One region of the Mesorhizobium sp. J428 genome, then DNA from elsewhere that is predicted to be linked to it. Evidence: riboswitches for the same ligand, from Rfam matches in the RefSeq annotation. Region 1 holds a riboswitch; each other region holds the start of a gene.

The links. A riboswitch is a leader RNA that binds a small molecule or an ion and turns the genes downstream of it on or off. The one in region 1 is predicted to bind cobalamin.
Region 2: linked by a shared signal. The riboswitch ahead of LRS09_RS24905 (aromatic ring-hydroxylating dioxygenase subunit alpha) and the one ahead of LRS09_RS08285 (ribonucleoside-diphosphate reductase subunit alpha) in region 1 are both predicted to bind cobalamin.
Region 3: linked by a shared signal. The riboswitch ahead of LRS09_RS20500 (TonB-dependent siderophore receptor) and the one ahead of LRS09_RS08285 (ribonucleoside-diphosphate reductase subunit alpha) in region 1 are both predicted to bind cobalamin.

The regions. Positions count from the first base shown of each region.
Region 1 is NZ_JAJOMX010000001.1:1,672,260-1,679,676, reverse strand. Features, by position in the region: gene LRS09_RS08295 (RtcB family protein) at 800-2,191, shown strand; gene LRS09_RS08290 (Gfo/Idh/MocA family protein) at 2,281-3,312, opposite strand; cobalamin riboswitch at 3,408-3,617, shown strand; gene LRS09_RS08285 (ribonucleoside-diphosphate reductase subunit alpha) at 3,726-6,617, shown strand; partial or broken gene LRS09_RS08280 (ribonucleotide-diphosphate reductase subunit beta) at 6,757-7,417, shown strand, end outside.
Region 2 is NZ_JAJOMX010000001.1:4,934,744-4,942,160, reverse strand. Features, by position in the region: gene LRS09_RS24930 (D-amino-acid transaminase) at 1-100, shown strand, start outside; gene hfq (RNA chaperone Hfq) at 255-494, shown strand; gene hflX (GTPase HflX) at 495-1,877, shown strand; gene mazG (nucleoside triphosphate pyrophosphohydrolase) at 1,894-2,718, opposite strand; gene LRS09_RS24910 (DUF922 domain-containing Zn-dependent protease) at 2,786-3,394, shown strand; cobalamin riboswitch at 3,465-3,670, shown strand; partial or broken gene LRS09_RS24905 (aromatic ring-hydroxylating dioxygenase subunit alpha) at 3,783-5,030, shown strand; gene LRS09_RS24900 (hybrid-cluster NAD(P)-dependent oxidoreductase) at 5,047-6,138, shown strand; gene LRS09_RS24895 (sulfite exporter TauE/SafE family protein) at 6,149-6,901, opposite strand; gene LRS09_RS24890 (GFA family protein) at 7,229-7,417, shown strand, end outside.
Region 3 is NZ_JAJOMX010000001.1:4,083,829-4,091,245, forward strand. Features, by position in the region: gene LRS09_RS20485 (porin) at 1-189, opposite strand, end outside; gene LRS09_RS20490 (serine hydrolase) at 569-1,621, opposite strand; gene LRS09_RS20495 (porin) at 1,761-3,095, opposite strand; cobalamin riboswitch at 3,251-3,453, shown strand; gene LRS09_RS20500 (TonB-dependent siderophore receptor) at 3,605-5,404, shown strand; gene LRS09_RS20505 (ABC transporter substrate-binding protein) at 5,650-6,462, shown strand; gene LRS09_RS20510 (iron ABC transporter permease) at 6,459-7,417, shown strand, end outside.

The DNA.
Region 1 (7,417 bases):
ACTGCGTGACGAATGAACGCGGAACTACATGTATGCGGGTTCGATTCCCGCCGAGGTCGAGAGACGTCGTAGCTGATTGGATAGCAACGTTCCGCGACACCTTGTCGTCACGCCTCCTATCGCGGCGAATGCAGACGGAACTACAGCATCGAAGGCGGGACTGCCCGTGGGGTTCGACTCCCCACCTCGCAGGCGCTCTCTGGCATGAGCGGGGTTCCCGGAGTTTCGTCATCCTTGTCGCCGCTCACTAAATGCATTGGCGGATGCAGGCAGGACTACAGGTAGCGCGCCCGCTTTCGAGCGGGAGGTCGGGTGTTCGATTCACCCCCGCAGGCAACCGCGGTAGCGCAGCAGATCGGTCCTGCCGATCCTTGCCGCCAGGCATGGAAGGGCGAATGCAGTCAGGACTACAGGATAGAGCACCCTGCTTCGGCCGGGAGGTCGGGCGTTCAAGTCGCCCCTCGCATCCGTATAGGTGCGAAGTAGCTCAGAAACCGTCGTGACGTTTCTTGTCGCCAACCCGGAAGGACGAATGCGTGCAGGACTACATCGGTAATGGCGGTTCGAATCCGCCCGACGGGCCGAAAGGCCTGTCGAGAGTCCTGCAGCCTCTTGTCGTCCGACCATCGATACCAGCGCCGGATGCCGGCGGGACTACAGGTAGACGCAGCCCCTCACGGGGTGGCCGAAAGGCGTGGAGGATCGAGACCTCCCTTCGTTCCTGGCGAAGTGGCGGAAAATCGTCTCGCAACCCTTGCCGTCGCTGGACTGAATGAACGGATGAATGTGGATGGATGAGATGGTTGACGTGCTGAGTGGACAGGATCTGATCGACGCCGGACTGGCGCAGGGCAAGTGGTTCCGTGACGCGCTGGCGGCCGGCAACGAGGTGCTCGCGCGCGGCGGCTCCCATGCCGAGGCGATCGCGGCTGCGCGAGCTTTCGAGCCGCCGCCGGCGATCCCGCTGCATGCGCAGGACGCGGTGTCGTTCCACGTCAACATCGCGGCCGAGAACGACCACGAGGCGGCGAACGTCGCGGCTGTGAGCAACTCCATGCGCGTGCTGATGCGCACGCCGGTGGTGCGCGCCGGCGCGATCATGCCCGACGCCTGCCCGGCGGGCCCTCTTGGGACGATTCCGGTCGGAGGCGTGGTGGTCTCCGAGGCCATTCATCCCGGCATGCACTCGGCCGACATCTGCTGCTCGATGGCGATCTCGATCTTTCCGGGCGTGTCGCCTGCCGCCCTGCTCGACGCGGTCCATGCGGTGACGCATTTCGGACCCGGCGGGCGGCCGCGCGGCCAGCAGATTCGGCCGCCGGCGGAGCTTGCCGCGCGAATCGACGCCAATCCTTATCTGCGCGACAACATGAGCGTGGCGATCGAGCATTTCGGTACGCAGGGCGACGGCAACCACTTCGCCTTCGTCGGCACGCTGAAGTCGACCGGCGAGACGGCGCTTGTGACCCATCACGGTTCGCGGGCGCCGGGCGCACGGCTCTATTCCCGCGGCATGAAGATCGCAGAGGACTTCCGCAGGCGGCTGTCGCCGGCGACCCTGCCCCAGAACGCCTGGATTCCCGCCGACACGCAGGAAGGCGAGAGCTACTGGGACGCGCTGCAGACGATCCGCGCCTGGACGAAGGCGAACCACGAACTGATCCACGACCTCGCGGCGGAGCGTCTTTCCGCCAAGGTCGGCGACCGGTTCTGGAACGAGCACAATTTCGTCTTCCGGCGCACGGACGGCCTGTTCTACCACGGCAAGGGAGCGACGCCCGCCTTCGATAACTGGGCGGACGACGCGACCGACCTGACGCTCATCCCGCTCAATATGGCGGAGCCGGTGCTGATCGCGCGCGGAAAGGATGCAGCGCATGGATTGGGCTTCTCGCCGCACGGCGCGGGGCGCAACTTCTCGCGCACCCAGCACAAGCGGCTTCAGGGCCACCGGAGCGTCGAGGAGATCTTCGCCGAGGAAACGAAGGGCATCGACGCGCGGTTCTTTTCGGGTGTCACCGACATCTCGGAACTGCCGAGCGCCTACAAGAGCGCGTCCGCCGTCCGTCGGCAGATCGAGGACTATGGCCTTGCCGAGATCGTCGACGAAGTGCTGCCCTATGGCTGCATCATGGCCGGCGACTGGGAGGCCAACGCGCCTTGGCGGAAGAAGCGGCTGCTGCGTTCCTGATGAGCAAGCACCATCCAGAACTGTGTGGGGGGATGAGAATGATCCGCTTCTCGACCCGGAAGTAAGCGGCCTGCTGCAGGCGATTACCGTCAGCTCGCCTCGCAGCGGACGGGCCGGCCTGCGCGGCCGGTCTCGATCAGCGCGTCGATCAGGCGGTGGACCTTGAGAGCTTCCTCGCCGGTCACCTTCGGGTCGCGGCCGGTGCGGATCGCCTCGACGAAATCGGCCATGACGGCTCGGTGATAGTCGTGCGGGAAGGCCATCGGGTCGGCTCCGGTGCCTCCCGCCGAGCGGTCGGGTTCCATGGCGATCTTCCGGCCGTCCTGAAACTGCACGAGGAGTTCGGTGCCGCGCAGCAGCGCGGTGCCCTTCTCGCAGGTGAGGATAATCTCCTCGGGGAAGCCGGGATAGGCGGCCGTCGTCGCGTCGATCGTGCCGATCGCACCATTGGCGAACCGCGCGGCCGCACAGACCATGTCTTCCGCCTCCATGCGGTGAACCGGCGTGGTCGTCGTGAACCCGGTCACCTCCTCGACCGGGCCGGCGAGGCTTAGCATCAGGTCGAGCGTGTGGATGCCCTGCGAGATCAGCACGCCGCCACCGTCGCGGGCCAGAGTGCCGCGACCCGGCTCGTCGTAGTAGGACTGGGGACGCCACAGCCGGATGATCGTGGAACAGCCGACGATGGCGCCCAGTTCGCCCGCGCGCAGCATCTCCGCCAGCTTAACCCCGGCCGGCCGGAACCGATGCTGCAGCACGACACCGAGCCTGACCCCCGCCTTGCGGCAGGCGGCCACAAGTTCCTCGGCGCGCGCGGTGGTGATCTCCAGCGGCTTCTCCATCAGCACATGCTTGCCGGCCTCCGCGCAACGCATCGCGATGTCGCGATGCGTGTTGGCCGGCGAGAGAACCGCCACCGCTTCGACGCTGTCGTCGTTCAGGATCGTGTCGAGGCTGTCGCAGAGCGGAAAAGGAAATTTCGCGCCGAAAGCCTGTCGTCGTTCTTCGCTGCGCGCATAGGCATGCGCGACCTCGACCGTATCGGCCAAACCCGTCAGTCCGCGCGCATGCGGTGTCACCGCCATGCCGAGGCCGACAATCGCAATGCGTGTCTTCGTCACGTCCACTTCTCCCAAGGCTCGGTGGCGAAACATAACCGACACGGACTTTCACACAACAGTTGAAGCGACCTGTTGACAGTCCGAGGGCCTTTCCTTCTAGATGTTGTGGTCATGGTTCTTCCGAGTCGTTCCAGCTCGGAAGCTAAGAGGGAAGCCGGTGCGTGTTCACAATGCCGGCGCTGCCCCCGCAACTGTAAGCAGTGAGCTTGCGTCGAGTTTTGCCACTGGTGCCCGACGGCGCCGGGAAGGCCGACAAAAGCGGCGACCTGCGAGCCAGGAGACCTGCCGTGACGGATCTGAACGAACCACGGGCGGGGTGTCCCGGCGGTGCGCTGTGTCTGCGTGCGGCTTGAGGAGCCCGCGTCCGGCATGCGTTCCACGCCATCCCCGTCCACAACGCCTACGGGGAAAAGATGCCGGCGACTGCGACACTCGACACCAAGGGAACCTCACCGGTTCCACCCTCCCTCGACACCGGTGCGCGGCGCGACGCCGAGCCCGGCTACCGGGTCATCCGGCGCAACGGCGGCCTGACGCCGTTCGATCCCACGAAGATCACCGTGGCGCTCACCAAGGCCTTCCTGGCGGTGGAGGGCTCGACGGCGGCCGGTTCGCGGCGCGTCCATGATGCTGTGGAAGGCCTGACCGAGCAGGTCGTTTCCGCGCTGACAAGGCGCGCGGGCGAGGGTCGCATCTTCCATATCGAGGACGTGCAGGACCAGGTCGAGCTCGCCTTGATGCGCGGCGAGCATCACAAGGTAGCGCGCGCCTATGTGCTCTACCGCGAGGAACGGGCGCGCGAGCGCGCCGCCGAGAAGGCCGCGGCCGTCGAACAGGCGGCGCCGTCGCTGCACGTCAAGGCCGAGGACGGCGTGCTCCTGCCGCTGGACGAGGCGCGGCTGGCGCGGATCGTCGAAGAGGCCTGCGACGGTCTCGATGCGGTCTCGGCCCAGCCGATCCTCGCCGAGGCACGGCGCAATCTTTACGACGGCATCACGCTCGACGAACTGTCGCTCGCCCCGATCCTCGCCGCGCGCACGCTGGTCGAGCAGGAGCCGAACTATGCCTTCGTCTCCGCCCGCCTGCTGCTCGACCGGCTGCGGCGGGAGGCGCTGTCCTTCGTCTCCGGCCGGACGGAACTGGCGACGCAGGCCGACATGGCCACGCGCTATGCGAGCTATTTCCCTGATTTCGTGAAGACGGGCATCGAAGCCGAACTGATCGATCCGGAGCTCGGCCGCTTCGACCTCGCCAGGCTGGGCGCGGCCCTGAAGCCGGAACGCGACCTGAACTTCCAGTATCTCGGCCTCCAGACCCTCTACGACCGTTACTTCCTGCACACGAAGGGCAAGCGGTTCGAGCTGCCGCAGGCCTTCTTCATGCGGGTCGCGATGGGGCTGGCGATCCGCGAGATCGACCGCGAGGCGAGGGCGATCGAGTTCTACGACCTGCTCTCCTCGTTCGACTTCATGGCCTCGACGCCGACGCTGTTCAATTCGGGCACGACCCGGCCGCAGCTCTCCTCCTGCTTCCTGACCACGATCGGCGACGACCTCGACGCGATCTTCAAGGGCATCAAGGACAATGCGCTGCTCGCCAAATATTCCGGCGGTCTCGGAAACGACTGGACGCCGGTGCGCGGGCTCGGTGCTCACATCAAAGGCACGAATGGCGAGAGCCAGGGCGTAGTGCCGTTCCTGAAGGTCGCCAACGACACCGCGATCGCGGTCAACCAGGGCGGCAAGCGCAAGGGCGCGGTCTGTGCCTATCTCGAGACGTGGCATGTCGACATCGAGGAGTTCCTCGACCTGCGCAAGAACACCGGCGACGACCGCCGCCGCACGCACGACATGAACACGGCCAATTGGGTGCCCGACCTGTTCATGGAGCGCGTCGAGGCCGATGCCGAATGGACGCTGTTCTCGCCCGACGAGGTGCCGGATCTGCACGACCTCTACGGCAAGACGTTCCGCGCGGCCTACGAAGCCTATGAGGCGAAGGCGGCAGCCGGCGGCTTGAAGGTGTTCCGCAAGGTCCGCGCCGTGGACCTGTGGCGCAGGATGCTCACCATGCTGTTCGAGACAGGGCATCCCTGGATCACGTTCAAGGATCCCTGCAACATCCGCTCGCCGCAGGGCCATGTCGGCGTCGTGCACTCCTCCAACCTGTGCACCGAGATCACGCTGAACACGTCGAGGGACGAGGTGGCGGTGTGCAATCTCGGCTCCGTCAACCTTGCCAACCACGTCACCGAAAAGGGTCTCGACCTCGACCGCCTGGCGAGGACAGTCGGCACGGCGATGCGCATGCTCGACAATGTCGTCGACATCAATTTCTACACGATCCCGGAAGCACGGCGCTCGAACCTCAGGCACCGTCCCGTCGGTCTCGGCCTGATGGGCTTCCAGGATGCGCTGCAGGTCCTGCGCATCCCCTATGCGTCGGACGCCGCGGTGGAGTTCGCGGATCGCTCAATGGAGGCGATCAGCTACAATGCGATCTCCGCCTCGGTGGATCTTGCCGCCGAACGCGGGCGCTATCCGAGCTTCGAGGGTTCGCTCTGGTCGAAGGGCATCCTGCCGATCGATTCCATCCGCCTGCTGGAGGAGGCGCGGCCCGGCGTCGAGATGGATGCAACCTCGACGCTCGACTGGGAGACGCTGCGCAGGCGGGTGAAGACCACCGGCATGCGCAACTCCAACACGATGGCGATCGCGCCCACCGCGACGATCTCGAACATCTGCGGCGTGTCGCAGTCGATCGAGCCGGGCTACCAGAACCTGTTCGTCAAATCGAACATGTCGGGCGACTTCACCGTCGTGAACGCGCAGCTCGTCCACGACCTGAAGACGCGCGGCCTGTGGGACGAGGTGATGGTGTTGGACCTGAAATATTTCGACGGGTCCGTCGGCCAGATCGACCGTGTGCCGGACGACCTGAAGGCGCTCTATGCGACCGCGTTCGAGATCGACACCGCATGGCTGATCGAGGCAGCCTCGCGCCGGCAGAAATGGATCGACCAGGCGCAGTCGCTCAACCTCTACATCGCCAATCCGTCGGGCAAGAAGCTGGACGAGCTGTATCGCCTGGCGTGGAGGAAGGGGTTGAAGACGACCTACTACCTGCGCTCGCGCTCGGCGACCCATGTCGAGAAGTCGACGCTGAAGGGCACGGACGGCAAGCTGAATGCGGTGTCGGCCGTGGTCGCCGCGGCACCCGTGTCCCAGCAGATCATCGTCAATCCGGACGCCGCGTGGGGCAAGGCCTGCGCCATCGATGATCCCGACTGCGAGGCTTGCCAGTAAGACTGATTGCAATCGAGCAATCCGGCGCCGACCCTCACCTGCCTGACGGCATACCCTCCCCGTTCACGGAGAGGATGGCCCGAAGGGCCGGATGAGAGGCGGCGCCGAGCGCTCAAGGAATTTCAAGGAGAACAAGAAAATGCTCGACTGGTCCGAACCGAAAGCCACCGCGGCGAATCTCATTCCCAATGCTCCCGCCGTCGACGCCACCGGCCTTGGCGAGATCGAGCGCGGCGGTGCGCGCGTGTCGGTGGACGACAAGCGCATGATCAATGCGCGGGCCGACGTGAACCAGCTGCTGCCGCTGAAGTATCGCTGGGCGTGGGAGAAGTATCTTTCCGGCTGCAACAATCACTGGATGCCGACCGAAGTGTCGATGCAGGCCGACATCGCGCTCTGGAAGTCGCGCGAGGGCCTGACCGACGACGAGCGGCGCATGATCAAGCGCAACCTCGGCTTCTTCGCCGCCTCCGAAAGCCTGGTGGCGAACAACATCGTGCTCGCCATCTACCGTCACCTGACCAATCCCGAGTGCCGGCAGTATCTGCTCCGGCAGGCCTTCGAGGAGGCGATCCACACCCACACCTTCCAGTATATCGTGGAAAGCCTCAGCCTCGACGAGGGCGAGCTGTTCAACATGTATCGCGAGGTGCCGTCGATCACCGACAAGGCGGCCTGGGCGCTGAAGCACACGCAGAACCTCGACAACCCGGACTTCCGGACCGGCACGCCGGAGGCCGACCAGTCCTTCCTGCGCGACCTCGTCGCCTTCTACGTGATCTTCGAGGGCATGTGGTTCT
Region 2 (7,417 bases), 3.3 Mb from region 1:
GGAGGTAGACGGGTCTCCGATCGCCAATGGCCATCCGGGCTCGGTCGTCCAATCGCTGCGGCAGGCGTTTTTTGACGTTGCGGAAAAGACTCCGGCCTGATAACCGCATCCAGAGCCCTCATGGCTCGATGTCGAGTTCCCCACCGAAACGCAGGGTTGCCATGCGCCGGATTCAGGTCCGCGACGCTTGACAAGCCCGGTCTTGTTCGGTGCTACTGTCGGTGAACTTGCGGGCAAGGTGAAAGATAAGAAAAATGGCGGAACGATCGCAGAACCTCCAGGACCTGTTCCTTAACTCGGTTCGCAAGAGCAAAAACCCCCTGACCATCTTCCTGATCAACGGCGTCAAGCTTACGGGCGTCGTGACATCGTTCGACAATTTCTGCGTTCTGCTGCGCCGTGACGGACATTCGCAGCTTGTTTACAAGCACGCGATCTCCACGATCATGCCGAGCCAGCCGGTGCAGATGTTCGACGGCGAAGAAGGCGCCTGATTGAGCGAAACCGGCGACAAGCCGCGGGGCCGCAAAGCCGGACCCGCGGAGGCTGTTCCCGAAAGCACTGGCCGCGCTGTGGTCGTGGTGCCGGTGCTGACGCGTCATCCGCGCACTGATGAGGGCGGTGATTCGCTTTCTCGCCCGAGACTGTCGCGCTCTCCCCAAGCCAGGCATGATGAGGCAGTCGGGCTTGCGCTCGCGATCGACCTTGAACCCGTCCACACCGAAATCGTGACGGTTGCCGACCCGCGTCCCGCGACGCTGATCGGCAGCGGCAAGATCGAGGACCTCGCGGCCGTCGTGGCGGAGAAGAAGGCCGAGCTGGTGATCGTCGACCACCCGCTCACACCGGTGCAGCAGCGCAACCTCGAAAAGGAACTGAAGGCCAAGGTGCTTGATCGCACCGGCATCATCCTCGAAATCTTCGGCAGGCGCGCCCGCACCAAGGAGGGTTCGCTCCAGGTAGAGCTCGCGCATCTGAATTATCAAAAGGGCCGGCTGGTCCGCAGCTGGACGCACCTTGAGCGCCAGCGCGGCGGCGCGGGCTTCCTCGGAGGCCCCGGCGAAACCCAGATCGAGGCCGACAGGCGCATCCTGCAGGAGAAGATCCTGCGGCTGAAGCGCGAACTGGAAACGGTCAAGCGCACGCGCGAGCTGCACCGAGCAAAGCGCAAGAAGGTGCCTTATCCGATCGTCGCCATCGTCGGCTACACCAATGCCGGCAAGTCCACCCTGTTCAACCGGCTGACCGGGGCAGGGGTGCTGGCCGAGGACATGCTGTTCGCTACGCTCGACCCGACGTTGCGCCGGGTGCGGCTGCCGCACGGGACGATCGTCATCCTTTCCGACACGGTGGGCTTCATCTCCGACCTGCCGACCCATCTGGTCGCGGCCTTCCGCGCCACCCTGGAAGAGGTGGTGGAGGCCGATCTCGTGCTGCACCTGCGTGACATTTCCGATCCCGACACCGCAGCTCAGGCCGAGGACGTGGAGCGCATTCTCGGCGATCTCGGCGTCGACGCATCGGACAGCCGCCATGTGATCGAGGTCTGGAACAAGATCGACCTGCTGGAAGAGGGCACCCGGCATCGCCTGCTCGAAGAGGGCCGCGCGCCGGACAAGGAACCGCCCATCGCGATCTCCGCTGTCACCGGCGAAGGCATTTCGCAGCTGCTGGACCTGATGGAGGCGCGGATATCCGGCGCGCTGACGCTCGCCACGATTGTCCTCGCGCCGGAGCAGCTCGGCTCGATCGACTGGCTCTACCGCAACGCGGCGATCCAGTCCCGAAAAGACAATGATGACGGGTCGGTAACGCTCGAACTTCGCGCAACACCTGCAGCGCTGGCCGAATTTAACGCGAAGGTCGGGCAGAAATAGGTGCTGAATCAGCCTATTATGACCTTTCCTTTGCCTTTTGCCAAAGCTCCTCCATCTCTTGAAGAGATGCATCATTCAGGTTTGATTTCGCGTCGGAAAGCGCCTTTTCCACAAAATGGAAGCGCGAGCGGAATTTTTCGTTGGTTCCGGCGAGCGCGGCCTCGGCATCGACGTCGAGATGGCGGCCAAGATTGACGACCGCGAAGAGGATGTCGCCGAACTCCTCCGCGATCTCGCTCTGCCGTCCGGCGGCCATCGCGGCGCGCAACTCACCGATCTCCTCCTCGATCTTGTCAAGGATGGGCGCTGCCGCGCCCCAGTCGAAGCCGACCGTCGCCGCCTTCTGCTGCAGCTTCAACGCGCGTGTGAGCGAGGGCAGGGCGACGGGAATCCCGTCGAGGAAACCCGTCCCGTGGTCCTCCGGATTCTCGCCGCGGGCAATGCGTGCCGCCCGTTTCTCTGCCTTCTCCTCGGCCTTGATGCGGTCCCACTGGCCCTTGGCGGAGCCGGCCGCGCGTGCCTCCGCATCGCCGAAGACATGGGGGTGACGGCGGATCATCTTGGTGGTGATCGCGGTGACGACGTCGCCGAACTCGAATTCGCCCGCCTCCTGCGCGATGCGGGAATGGAATACGACCTGGAGAAGCAGATCGCCGAGCTCGTCGCGCAGGTCGGTCAGGTCGTTGCGCGCGATCGCGTCGGAGACTTCGTAGGCCTCCTCGACCGTGTAGGGCGCGATGGTCGCGAAGGTCTGTTCCAGGTCCCACGCGCAGCCCGTGCCTGGCGTCCGCAGCGCGGCCATGATCTCGATGAGGCGGGCGATATCTCTCGACGGTTGCATTTGTCCACACGCGCAATAATTTGGTTCGGCGCACCGGATCTCCCGGTCAGCCGGGAGACCACGACGCGTGAAGTCCAGCCTGAGAGCAATCGCCCTTGGTGTCCTCCTGGCGGCCCCGAGCCTGTCCGACTCGGCCGCCAAAGTCACCTACAGCGAGAAGACCATCCACTACACGGTGAGCGGCCGCACCGGCCAGGAAATCTATGCGCAGATCGCCAGGAAAGGGCCGAAGCTCACCGGCCAGCGCGACCACAAGGTGGCAACGACCAGCATGACCTTCGACGTGCGCGGCATCAAGGCCGGCGTCAGCGGAACCCGGTGCGTCGTGACCGGCCTCGATGTGCACATCGCGTTCATCTACCGGATCCCGAAGTGGACAGGGAAGGGGAGCGCTTCCGTGCGCAAGGCGTGGGCCGCTTTCGAAGCGCATCTGTGGCGGCACGAGAAGCGCCACCGCGACATCGCGCTCGAATATGCAAGGCGCGTCGAGCGCGACATTCTGCGGTTGAAAGGCGATGCGCGCCGGGAATGCGCCGGGATGGTGGAGCAGGGGAAGCGGCAGGCGACCTCGTCCCAGGCATGGCACGAGCGCAAGCAGGCGAGCTTCGATGCGAGCTGGTTCGGCGACGGCGGCCAGCAGTTCAAATACGACCGCGCCCTGATCTCGGCGAAGTAGCCCGCATCGTCCTGTCGCCTTTTGCCCCGTGGATGTCGCTTTCCTGCGGCCCGGAATCGAGCGGTGGTGCTTAGATCAGCGTGTCCGAGGTGCCGGCGCGCGATGAACGCGCCGGAGAATTGGGAAGCCGGTGAAAGGCCGGCGCTGCCCCCGCAACGGTAGCGGAGCTGAACGTCTCGACGGGAGACCACTGGGTGCCGAACCCGGGAAGGTGTCGAGACAGTCCGACAGGACGGCTCCGAAGCCCGGAAACCAGCCCTGGACATGATGAACTCGACTGATCGCGGTGGGCGGTCAAGCGGCAGATCTTCGTGCCCGGCAATGCCGTGCGCGGATGCTCTTCCCTGAAATCACCACCAGTTCAGTCCTTGGACCGCGAGGACAGGACATGGATATCCGCAACGACATGCTGCGCCGCCTGCGCAACCGGCGCGACGGCTACAGTCTCGAGCAGCCGTTCTACACCGATCCGGACTATTTCCAGGTCGATCTGGAACTGATCTGGTATCGCGACTGGCTGTTCGCAGCGCATGACTGCGAGATCCCGAAGCCCGGCAACTATGTGACGTTGCAGGTCGGCGACTATCCCGTGGTGATCGTGCGCGACCGGCAAGGGCAGGTGAGGGCGTTCCACAATTCCTGCCGCCACCGCGGCAGCCGGGTGTGTCCGGGCGGGAAGGGGGCTTCGGCGCGGCTCGTCTGCCCCTATCACCAGTGGACCTACGATCTCGACGGAAAACTGCTCTTCGCGCGCCAGATGGGACCGGACTTCGATCCGTCGCAATTCTCGCTGAAGCCGGTCGCCTGCGAGACGGTTGGCGGCTATGTCTTCATCTGTCTTGCCGAAGAACCTGCCGATTTTGCCCCCTTCCGCGCGACCGTCGAGCCGTTCTTCAAGCCGCATCGGCTCACCGAGGCCAAGGTCGCCTTCGAGAGCACGATCGTCGAGAAGGGCAACTGGAAGCTCGTCTGGGAAAACAACCGCGAGTGCTATCACTGCGCCGGCAATCATCCCGAACTGTGCAAGACCTTCCCTGAGGCCCCGACTGTCACCGGCGTGCAGGGCGCGGAAGGCGATCCCGAGATCGTCGGACACTGGCAGCGCTGCGAGGCGGCGGGCCTGCCCAGCCGCTTCACCATCGCCGATGACGGCCAGTACCGCACCACGCGCGTGCCGCTGCTGCGCGACGCGGTCAGCTACACGATGACCGGCAGACGCGCGGTCAGGAAAAACCTGTCCGACGACGTATCGACCGACCGCATCGGCTCGCTGCTGCTCTACCACTATCCGACAACGTGGAACCACATCCTGGGCGACCACGCCGTGACCTTCCGCGTGCTGCCGATCAGCGCCACGGAAACGGCGGTGACGACCAAATGGCTGGTCCACAAGGACGCGGTCGAAGGCGTCGACTACGATCTTGCCGAGCTCACCCATGTCTGGACCGAGACCAACGACCAGGACCGGCGGATCGTCGAGGAGAACGCCTTCGGCATCAAGTCGCCCGCCTACGAGCCGGGACCTTACTCGCCGGACCACGAGGGCGGCGTGATGCAGTTCGTCGAGTGGTAACGCGCCTTTATCGAGCCGCGTCTCTCCGGCAGCGGCAAGCCTGCGCTGCGCAGCGTCGCCTGAGCACGGGGAGGGGACCATGAACGCCTTCGCCGCCCCGTCCCTCTATCGTCATCTCGACGAGATGACGCCCTGGAACGACCGTCTGCAGACGCTGGAATGCATCGGCGTGACGGACGAGGCACCGGAGGTGAAGACGTTCACGTTTCGATCGGACAACCAGACCTGGTTCCGGTACCAGCCCGGGCAGTTCGTCACGCTTGAGCTCCCGGTCGGCGAAGAGCCGCTGATGCGCACCTACACGCTGTCGTCGAGCCCGTCGCGGCCGTTCTCGATCGCGGTGACCGTCAAGGCGCAGCCGGGCAGCCTGGGCACGCGCTGGATGTTCGAGAATGTCCGCCCGGGTTCGCTGTTGAGGGCTTATGGCCCCGCCGGCGACTTCACGCTCCATCGCCACCCCGCAGCCAAATATCTTTTGATATCGGCGGGCTCCGGCGTCACGCCGATGATGTCGATGCTGCGCTGGCTGAACGACTGCGCGCCGTGGACGGACGTCGCCTTCGTCAACTGCGCGCGGCGGCCGGAAGAGATTATCTTCCGCAAGGAACTCGAGCTTCTCGGCAGCCGGATGCCCGGCCTGTCGCTCGGCTTCCTGATCGAGGAACGGTCGAGCCGCGAGAGCTGGTTCGGCCATATGGGCCGCATCGACGCGGTGCGCCTGCCACTGCTCTCGCCGGATTTCCGGGACAGGGAAGTGTTCTGCTGCGGCCCCGAGCCCTTCATGCAGGCGGTTCGCGCAATGTTAGACAATGCCGGCTTCGACATGGCCTGCTATCATCAGGAAAGCTTCGCTGCGCCGGCCGGGGAAGAGGCGCCCCCCGTCGCCGCACCGGCTGATGGCACGGTTGCAGAGGCGACGCCCATCACCTTCAGCCTTTCCGGTGTCGAGGCGTCCTGCCTGTCCGGCCAGACGGTTCTCCAGACGGCGCGCTCGGCCGGCGTCAGGATCGCGGCGGCCTGCGAATTCGGCCTGTGCGGCACCTGCAAGGTCAAGTGCGACGGTCCGGTGGACATGCAGCACAATGGCGGCATCCTCGATGACGAGATCGCCGACGGCTATATCCTGGCCTGCTGCTCGCGGCCGCTGGGCACAGTCCAGATCGAAGCCTGAGGGCGCGCGGCTACAGCGATCCGAGAAAGGCGCGGACGCTGCCCGAAAACAGGACGATACCGGAGAGGACCAGGAGCAGCAGGACCAGCCGGCGAAACGCCGGCGTCGGCATGCGGCGGAACACCTGCACGCCGAGGACCGCCGGGATCGCCAGCGCCGGGGCGATAAGGGCGAACATGCCGAGCGTATCCTGGTTGATCGTGCCGGCGAGGGCGTATCCGGTCAGCGTTGCCACGTGCATGGCGATGTTGAACGCCTGCAGCACGCCGCGCTGCGTCTCCTTTGCAAAACCGCGCAACGTGGTCCACAGCGTCGGGATCGGGCCAGACGCGCCCGACAGTCCGCCCATGACCCCGCCGATGAAGCCGGCGGCGGCGTCGGCGAAGCGGCCGCCCGCGCGCAACTGGAAGTCATGCGGCAGCAGCAGAGTGAGTGGGCAATAGATCAGCAGGAAAATGCCCAGCGCCAGCTTGAACAGGTTCGGGTCGAGCCAGTGCAGCAGGAAGATACCGAGCGGCACGCCGAGAAGACCGCCGATGACCAGCGGCATGAGGAGCACGAGGTCGAAGCCGCGCCAGACCCAAGGCAAGGTCACCAACTGGCCGGCCAGCGACCCGAAGACGGCCATGGGCGCGGCGAGCTGCGGCGATATCGCCCAGACCCAGATCGACAGCGACACCAACGAGAAGGCGAAGCCGGAGACGCCTTGCGCGAAGCCCGCGGCCGCAGCGCCTGCCAGAACTACCGCCGTGGTCCAGTCCATCAATTCATCGCAGGCGAGGGTGGTCGTTGAGCATCGAAGGACTGAACAGGAGCGGGCTCTCCGCACAGTCTGTCCTGCCCGAATAGCGTTTCCCATGCCGTGGCGCAAATCCGGGCGATTTTCCGTCTCGAGGCGGATTGAGCATAAAAATCCTAGGCTATGACGAAGAGCCGAAATCGCCCGGGTGAAATTCAGTTTTCATTGCAAAAACAGCGGTTTATATCTGAAATATTCGGCAGTCTGACACAGGTTGTTGGGTGAACAAGCTTCCGTCGAGGTCCAAAGAGGTGCATCCTTCCTTCCGGCAGTTCGAGATGGAGACGCAGCATGGAGCGATTCACGGGGGGCTGCCTGTGCGGCGACATTCGGATCGTGGCGTCAGGGCGCCCATACCGCGTCGGGCTGTGCCATTGCCTGGATTGCCGCAAGCATCACGGAGCGCTCTTTCACGCGTCCGCGATCTTCCCGCAGGATGCGGTGACGATCGAGGGCGAGACCCGCGACTATGCCGGGCGG
Region 3 (7,417 bases), 2.4 Mb from region 1:
GACATAGCCGGAGATCTGCAGGCAGGTCTCGGTGCCGGGGATGTAGAAGAAGCCGGCGCCATAGGCATCGCACACACGGACATATTCGACCGGCTCGGGTTCAGGCGCCAGCACCGCGTCCGCCGCGAATACGACGCCGGGCGACACCGACAGCGCGCCGGCGATGGAGAGGAGTTTCAAGGACTTCATGGTTGACCCCGGTTATGTTGCATTGCGCCGGGCTGACGTGGATCTGTCGGGGCCCCGGCATACGCACGCTGCGGACACATGGTCCGAATGGTGCGTAATGTAATAACATTACACAGCTATATGATGGCGCGAAAGCGCTAGTTTCAGCTGGCGAGGATGTCACGCCTCAGAAGTGCATTCCTGCAACACCTGAAACGCCGACGATCGCTCGCCTATAGAATATACATGATAAAAATTATCAAGATATTTTGTGCCGCCTTCAATCACAAACGCGCCGCTATTTGTGACAGCATGGCAAAATCCAGCACCGTCGCGGCCTCGTCGCTCGGCAGCGGCACGGTCGAGAACTTGACGATCACCACCCTGGAGACGGGGTCGATCAAAAGGCGCTGCCCGTGGATACCTTCTCCCGCGAAGTGGTCATGCGGCGTGCCGAGCTGGTACCCAGCACGACCTGTAGCGTCCGTCCGGGAAGGAGGCGGAAAAATTTCCGTCGATCCAGGCCTGCCGGTCTCCGTTCCTGCGCATATCGTCGATCCAATCGCCTGGAATGACCTGCTGTCCGTCGTGACGGCCTCCATCGAGCACGAGCTGGCCAAAACGCGCCAGGTCGCGTGCCGTCACGCACATTCCTCCTGCGGCACGGGCCGCACCAATGCGATCGACGGTGACATAAGCAGGCCCACGAGCGCCCATCGGCGTCCAAAGCCGGTCGCGCATTGTACTCGTGCAATCGGATTCCGGTGGCGCGCTCGATCACGATGCCGAGCATGTCCGTGTTGGGGGAGGCATAGGCGAAGACTTTCCCGTGCGGTCCGTCGGCTTTGGGCAGCCCGATCAGCACGGCTTCCATGCTTTCCGGCTTCGTTCCGGACCTCTCCGGGTTCCACAGCATCGAACGGCGGTAGCGATCGAAGTCGCCTTCGAGGTCCAGATAGTCTTCGACGAAACCCAGGCTGACGGTCATGTCGAAGAGGTGCCGCACGGTGGCCGTTTCGTAAGCCGAGCCCGCTGGAACCTGCACATAGTTCGACACCGGCGCCGACGGATCGAGCTTGCCGTCGCCGACGGCGATCCCTGCCAGCATGCCCGTCACGGATTTCGAGATGGAAAATATGAGGTGCGGTCGGACTGTCGATCCGTGGGGCGCGTTCCATTCGGCAACGACGTTGCCGTTGCGCATTGCGACAAAGCAGTCGCCATGTGCCAGGGCGAGGTGCTCGGCGGCCGGTACCTGTGTTCCATCCGGCCGCGTCAGCGTCATGGTCTCCAGGCGTGATGCGCCCGGGCTGCCCGCATTGCTCTCAATCCCGCTGGTAATCGTCGCGGTTGGAACGAATTCGCTGACGTTGGCAAAGCTCCATCGATGATACGGCGCCTCGCGCCAGTTCGAGAGCGTGATGTTCTGGCGAGTAAAGGGAATGGCTGTCATCGGGAGGATCTCAGTGCGCAGACACTATTGCGTCGCGAGCGCGGTCCGGCAATCCCGATCGGGTTGGTTCAGCCGGAAAAGAAAAACCCGGCGGTTGCCCGCCGGGTCTTCTGGATATCACGCTGATCTGATCTGTCGATCAGAAGAAGCGGGTGAAGCGGAGGATGCCGGAAAGCGTGCCGTCCTCAAGATCATTATCGTCATAATTGAGTTCGGTCCGAACCTCGAAGTTCGTGACCGGCACCCACACCAAGCCGAGGTCAGCAGACCAGCCATCGACGCCCGACGAAATATCAGTTCCGGCGAGGTAGAAATCGTTGAAATACTGCACGCCGACCGATGCCCCGAAGGTCTCGGTGAACTGGTGATAGTAAGACGCCAGCACAGACCATTCGGAGTTGCCCATGGTGGAATAGGCAGTCCAACTGCTGCCAGCACCATACTGATGGTCACCATCAGCATAGTAGCCGATCAGTCGGAAGGACGAACCTGGCATGTTCGGCACGTTGATCTGGGTGCCGATCGAAGCCGCGAAGCCACCATCGTTTACACCGCCAAAGCCATCCGGGGTGCCATCAAAGCTCTCATCGTATGCCGCACGCGCCCACACGGCGCCCCAGTCGGCACCGTATCCAATCAACGCCACGACATCAGGCACATACCCTTCGCCGTCCAACGTATCGTCTTCCAGCGAAATCGTGCCGAAGAAGCCATTGGAGGAGAAGTTATACTGAATCAGAGCACGCTGCTGGTAACCGTAATAGAGGCCACCCCAAGTGTGCGAACCGAAGCTCGAAATACCATTGACTGTCTCGGCCCAAGCCGATTCGGTGTAACCCATCCGAAGGCCACCCAATTCGATGAAAGCCTGATCAGCTGCGACTTTGCCGTCGCCGACGCCGTTCCAGTCAGCCTGGAACCGAATATAGGAGCGGAGAGTACCCCACTCGGTCTCAGACCGCGCGTCGAAGTTCACACGAGCGCGCACGCTCTTGTTCCATCCGTCACGGGCAAAAGCCCAATAGTTCGGAGTGTCACCAGCGCCCTCGCTTGTCGCACCGATCTGGTACCACACATAGCCCGAGATCTGCAGGCAGGTTTCGGTGCCGGGGATGTAGAAGAAGCCCGAACCATAGGCGTCGCAGACGCGAACATATTCCACCGGCTCCGGCTCGGGCGCCATGACGGCGTCCGCGGCATTCGCACTGGTCGCCGCTGCGAGGGCAGCCGCCGAGCCGAGAAGAAGGCCCCTAATATTCATTGTTATGCTCTCCGTTTCGAACTGTTCCCGAAAGCGCCAGCGGTCGGCTGCTGTGCGTCCCTTGCCGAATTTGTGCGGGACTTCTTTTGCCAGTTCAACAGGAACGTCGCCGTTTGGCCGCATTTCCGGCCAGTTGCGGCGGCTCTGTTGCGGAAATGTGACTGTTGGCTGACTGCGAATTGTGCAGATGGCGTGGTTTCGGTCGCTCTGCACCCGGCATTGGCTAGTTGCGCGCATTTTCAGGGGACTAGTCAATCGGTCGAACCGTTTCGAATCGCTGGAGAATCGGCAAACTGAAGCACGTCGCTCCCTCCGCTCTGTCTGGTTCGCCGCTGTGCCGCGCAATTGACCGCGCCCGGGCGGCTTGTTACGAGATTCCCGCCGAAGGTTTCCGCGTCCTCGGGGCGCGGATGAAAAGGGAATACGGAACGGGATCGTCCCCAGGCCGTAGCTGCCCCCGCAACTGTGAACGGTGAGGCGCATTCACGAAGCCACTGGGCGCAATGCCCGGGAAGGCGAATGCGCCGACGAGCCGTGAGCCAGGAGACCTGCCTTCGACGTCACCTTCCGGATGCGGGGAGCTTCCGGGGCTGTTTCGAACAGCGGTGGCGAGAAGTCATCGCTGGGTCGGGATCGCAACACCCCACCAGCGCAAACGCAGTCTGATCCGGCAGGGACCGGTGGGGGATGATATGAAGGTTTACGGGGCAAGGACACTTACATTGGCGGCGCAGACGGCGCTTGCTGCCATTCTTCTTGCGGGGACGGCGCCGGCAGAAGCGCAGGAAATCGACATCGGCGAGATTGTGGTGACGCCGAACCGCACGCCGGGCGACAAGACTAAAACCGGCTCCAAGGTAGAGAAGGTCACGAAGAAGGAGATCGAGGAGAGGTCGCAGCCGACGGTCATCGACTATCTCGATACCGTTCCGGGCGTCGCGATCAGCCAGCCGGGCAGCGTCGGCGGCGAGGGGTCCCTTGCCGTGCGCGGCCAGCCCAAGCGGTATGTGAAGACCTTGTTCAACGGCATAGATATCGGCGACCCGACCGCGCCGCAGGTCCAGACGTCCTACCAGTACCTGCTCACCGGCGGGATCGAGGAGATCGAGGTTCTCAAGGGATCGCAAAGCACGCTCTACGGTTCGGAAGCGATCGCGGGCGTGATCAGCCTTTCGACGTTGACCGACTACAAGATCGGCGTGCAGCACCTCTTCCACATCGAAGGCGGCTCCAACGGCACGGCGCTTGGCCGCTACGGCCTGCGCGCCGCGACGGAGATGTCCCGCGCCGGGATAAACATCACCGGATTCCGCACGGACGGCATCTCGTCAGCGGCGAACGGCACTGAACGTGACGGCTATGAAAACGTGACCGTCGATGCTGCTGCCGAGCATCGCTTCAACGAGAATTTCTCGGTGTTCGGTTCGCTTCTCTACATCAATGCCTCGGCCGAGTTCGACGATTCCTTCCCGATCGGCGACAATCTGACCGCGACCAACCACAGCCGCCAGCTGGCGGGGCGCATGGGTTTCAATCTCGATCTCATGGACGGCCGCGCGCGCAACACCTTCTCCGTGCAGGGTTTCGACATCGACCGGTCGATCACCGGCACGTTCTTCGACGGCGAATATCTCGGCGATCGCGTGAAGGCGGACTATCAGGGCGCTTTCGACGTGACGGAGCGGATCACGCTCCAGTATGGCGCCGACTACGAGCGCCAGTCGATTGAGGTGCCCGGCGCGTCTGCCGATTTCACCATCGGCGGAGTGTGGGGACAGGCGGTTTTCCAGCCCGTCGACAGCCTGACGCTGACGGCCGGCGGCCGCTATGACGACCATAGCGCGTTCGGCGGCTACGGGACCTATCGCGCCTCGGCCTCCTATGCCTTCCCGACCAACACCCGACTGCACGCCTCGGTCGGCACGGGCTTCCGCGCGCCGAGCCTGAACGAACTGTACGGCCCGTTCGGCGCCAACCCGCTCCTGCAGCCCGAGACGAGCATCAGCTACGACATCGGCGTCGAGCAGAGGCTGGCGAACAATCTGATCGCCGACGTCACGTTCTTCCAGATCGATATCGACAACCTGATCGCCTATTCGGGCCCCGGCTACAACCAGGTCCCGGGCGTGACGACCTCGCGTGGCGTCGAGACGTCGGTTGCGTGGACGGCGACCGAGTGGCTCAGCCTCGCCGGCTCCTACACCTACACGGACTCGCACACGGCAACCGGCGCGCGCAACATCCGTATTCCGCGCCATGCGATCGGCCTGTCGACGGTCGTGCAGCCGGCGGAGAAGTGGACGTTTTCCGCCTCCGGCAAGGTCGCGCTCGATACGGTCGATTCCGGCGATTTCCAGCTGGACGACTATTTCCTGCTGAACGCGAAGCTCGCCTACAAGCCGACGGATGCCACCGAAGTCTATGTCCGTGTCGAGAACGCCTTCGACGTCGACTACCAGACGGTCCGGGGCTACGCCACGCCGGGCTTCTCCGCCTTCACGGGCGTGAAGGCGACGTTCTGATGGATGAGCGTCCGGCGGCAGAGGGGAAAGGCGGCGCCCTGCGACGCTCCCCTCCGTCCTGCCGGACATCTCTCCCCGCAGGGGGGAGGTTCCCAGGCTCCGCGCTTTCGTCCACCTTGCACCGCTGGGGTTCGGCGAAACCTTCCGAGACAGCCAATCTCCCCCCTCGTGGGGGAGATGTCCGGCAGGACAGAGGACGGCGCCACAGAGCGCCTATCCTCGCATTCGGCCTGAGCCTTGGGTTTGTGAGCGTCGCGGTCGCCGCGCCGCCCTCCCGCGTGATGTCGCTCAACGTCTGCACCGATCAGTTGGCCATGCTGCTCGCCACGCCCGGCCAGCTCGTCTCGGTGTCGGAGCTCGCGTCGGACCCTGGCCTTTCCTTCCATTCCGCGCTCGCGACTTCCTATCCGCACAATCGCGGGCTGGCGGAGGAGGTGCTGGTAGCGAAACCGGACGTGGTCATCACGGGCGCCTATTCGCTGCACAACACCACGCCGCTCCTGCGCCGCCTCGGCTACCGGATCGAGGAATTCCAGTATTCGCAGACGCTGGACACGATCCCGGGCGAGATCCGGCGCATGGGGGCGATTCTTGGTGCTACCTCCCGCGCCGAAGAGATGGCGTCTTCGTTCGAAAGCGAGCTGTCGCGCATCGAGGCCGGGCGGTGCGGATCGCCGCCGACCGCCATCGCCTACGACCAGAACGGCATCGCCATGGGTGCCGGCTCGCTGGTCGACTCGGCGATGCAGGCGGCGGGCCTGCGCAACATCGCAGCCGAGCTTGGTTATTCCGGCATGGCGCCGTTTCCGCTTGAACTGCTGGTCGAGAAGAAGCCCGACATCGTCGTGCTGCCCGAGCCGCTGGCCGACACGCCGGCGCTGGCCGACCTGATCGCCTCGCATCCGGCGATCAGGGCCCTGGGGCAGGGCACGCTGCGCATTCATCTGCCGCGCGGTTCAGCTTCCTGCGGCGGGCCGTTCGTCATCGAGGCGGTGAAGGCGTTGGCCGAGGCGCGGCGGCGTGTCGTCTCTTGCCCGCCAGGCGGGTCCGCGCCATGAGCCGCCGCGCGCTCATCGGGCTGCTCGCCGCCACGACGGTGGTCTTTCTCCTGCTGTCGCTGCTGACCGGGCCTGCCAGCTACGGCCCGCTGGAGAGCATCCGGGCGCTGGTCGCAGGCGGCGACGAGGCAGCATCGATCATCCTGCGCGAAATCAGGCTGCCGCGCGCCCTGCTCGGTCTCATGGTGGGTTTCGGCCTCGGCGCTTCGGGCGCGGCCCTCCAGGGATTCCTGCGCAATCCGCTGGCCGAGCCCGGGATCATCGGCGTCTCGGCCTCGGCGTCGCTCGGCGCTGTGACGGTGTTCTACAGCGGCCTTGCCGGTGCTTCGATCCTGGCCTTGCCCGCCGGAGCACTCGTCGGGGCCGCCGCCTCGGTGCTGCTCCTGCTCGGCATATCCGCCCGGCACGGTTCGACTTTGACGCTCATTCTCTCCGGCGTCGCGCTGTCCAGCCTTGCCGGCGCGCTCACCTCGCTGGCTCTCAACCTCTCGCCGAATCCTTTCGCCAGCTACGAGATCATCTTCTGGCTGCTCGGTTCGCTGAAGGATCGCTCGATGGTCCACGTTTTTATCGCGCTGCCCCTGATGGTAGTTGGTGCTGCGCTCCTGTTCGCCTCCAGCCGCGCGCTCGATGCGCTGACACTGGGTGAGGAGAGCGCGGCAAGCCTTGGCATCGACATGCGCCGGGCGCGGCTGTCCGTCGTTGCCGGTGTGGCGCTGATGGTAGGGGCGGCCACCGCCGTGGCGGGCGCCATCGGCTTTGTCGGCCTCGTCATGCCGCACCTGATCCGCCCGCTTACCGACCGCATGCCTGGCAGCCTGATCCTGCCGGCGGGACTGGGCGGCGCCGCGCTGCTTCTCGCCGCCGATGTTGCGGTGCGGGTTGCTATCCCCGCGCGCGAATTGAATGTTGGCGTGGTCACCGCGCTCATCGGCGCGCCGTTCTTCCTCTGGCT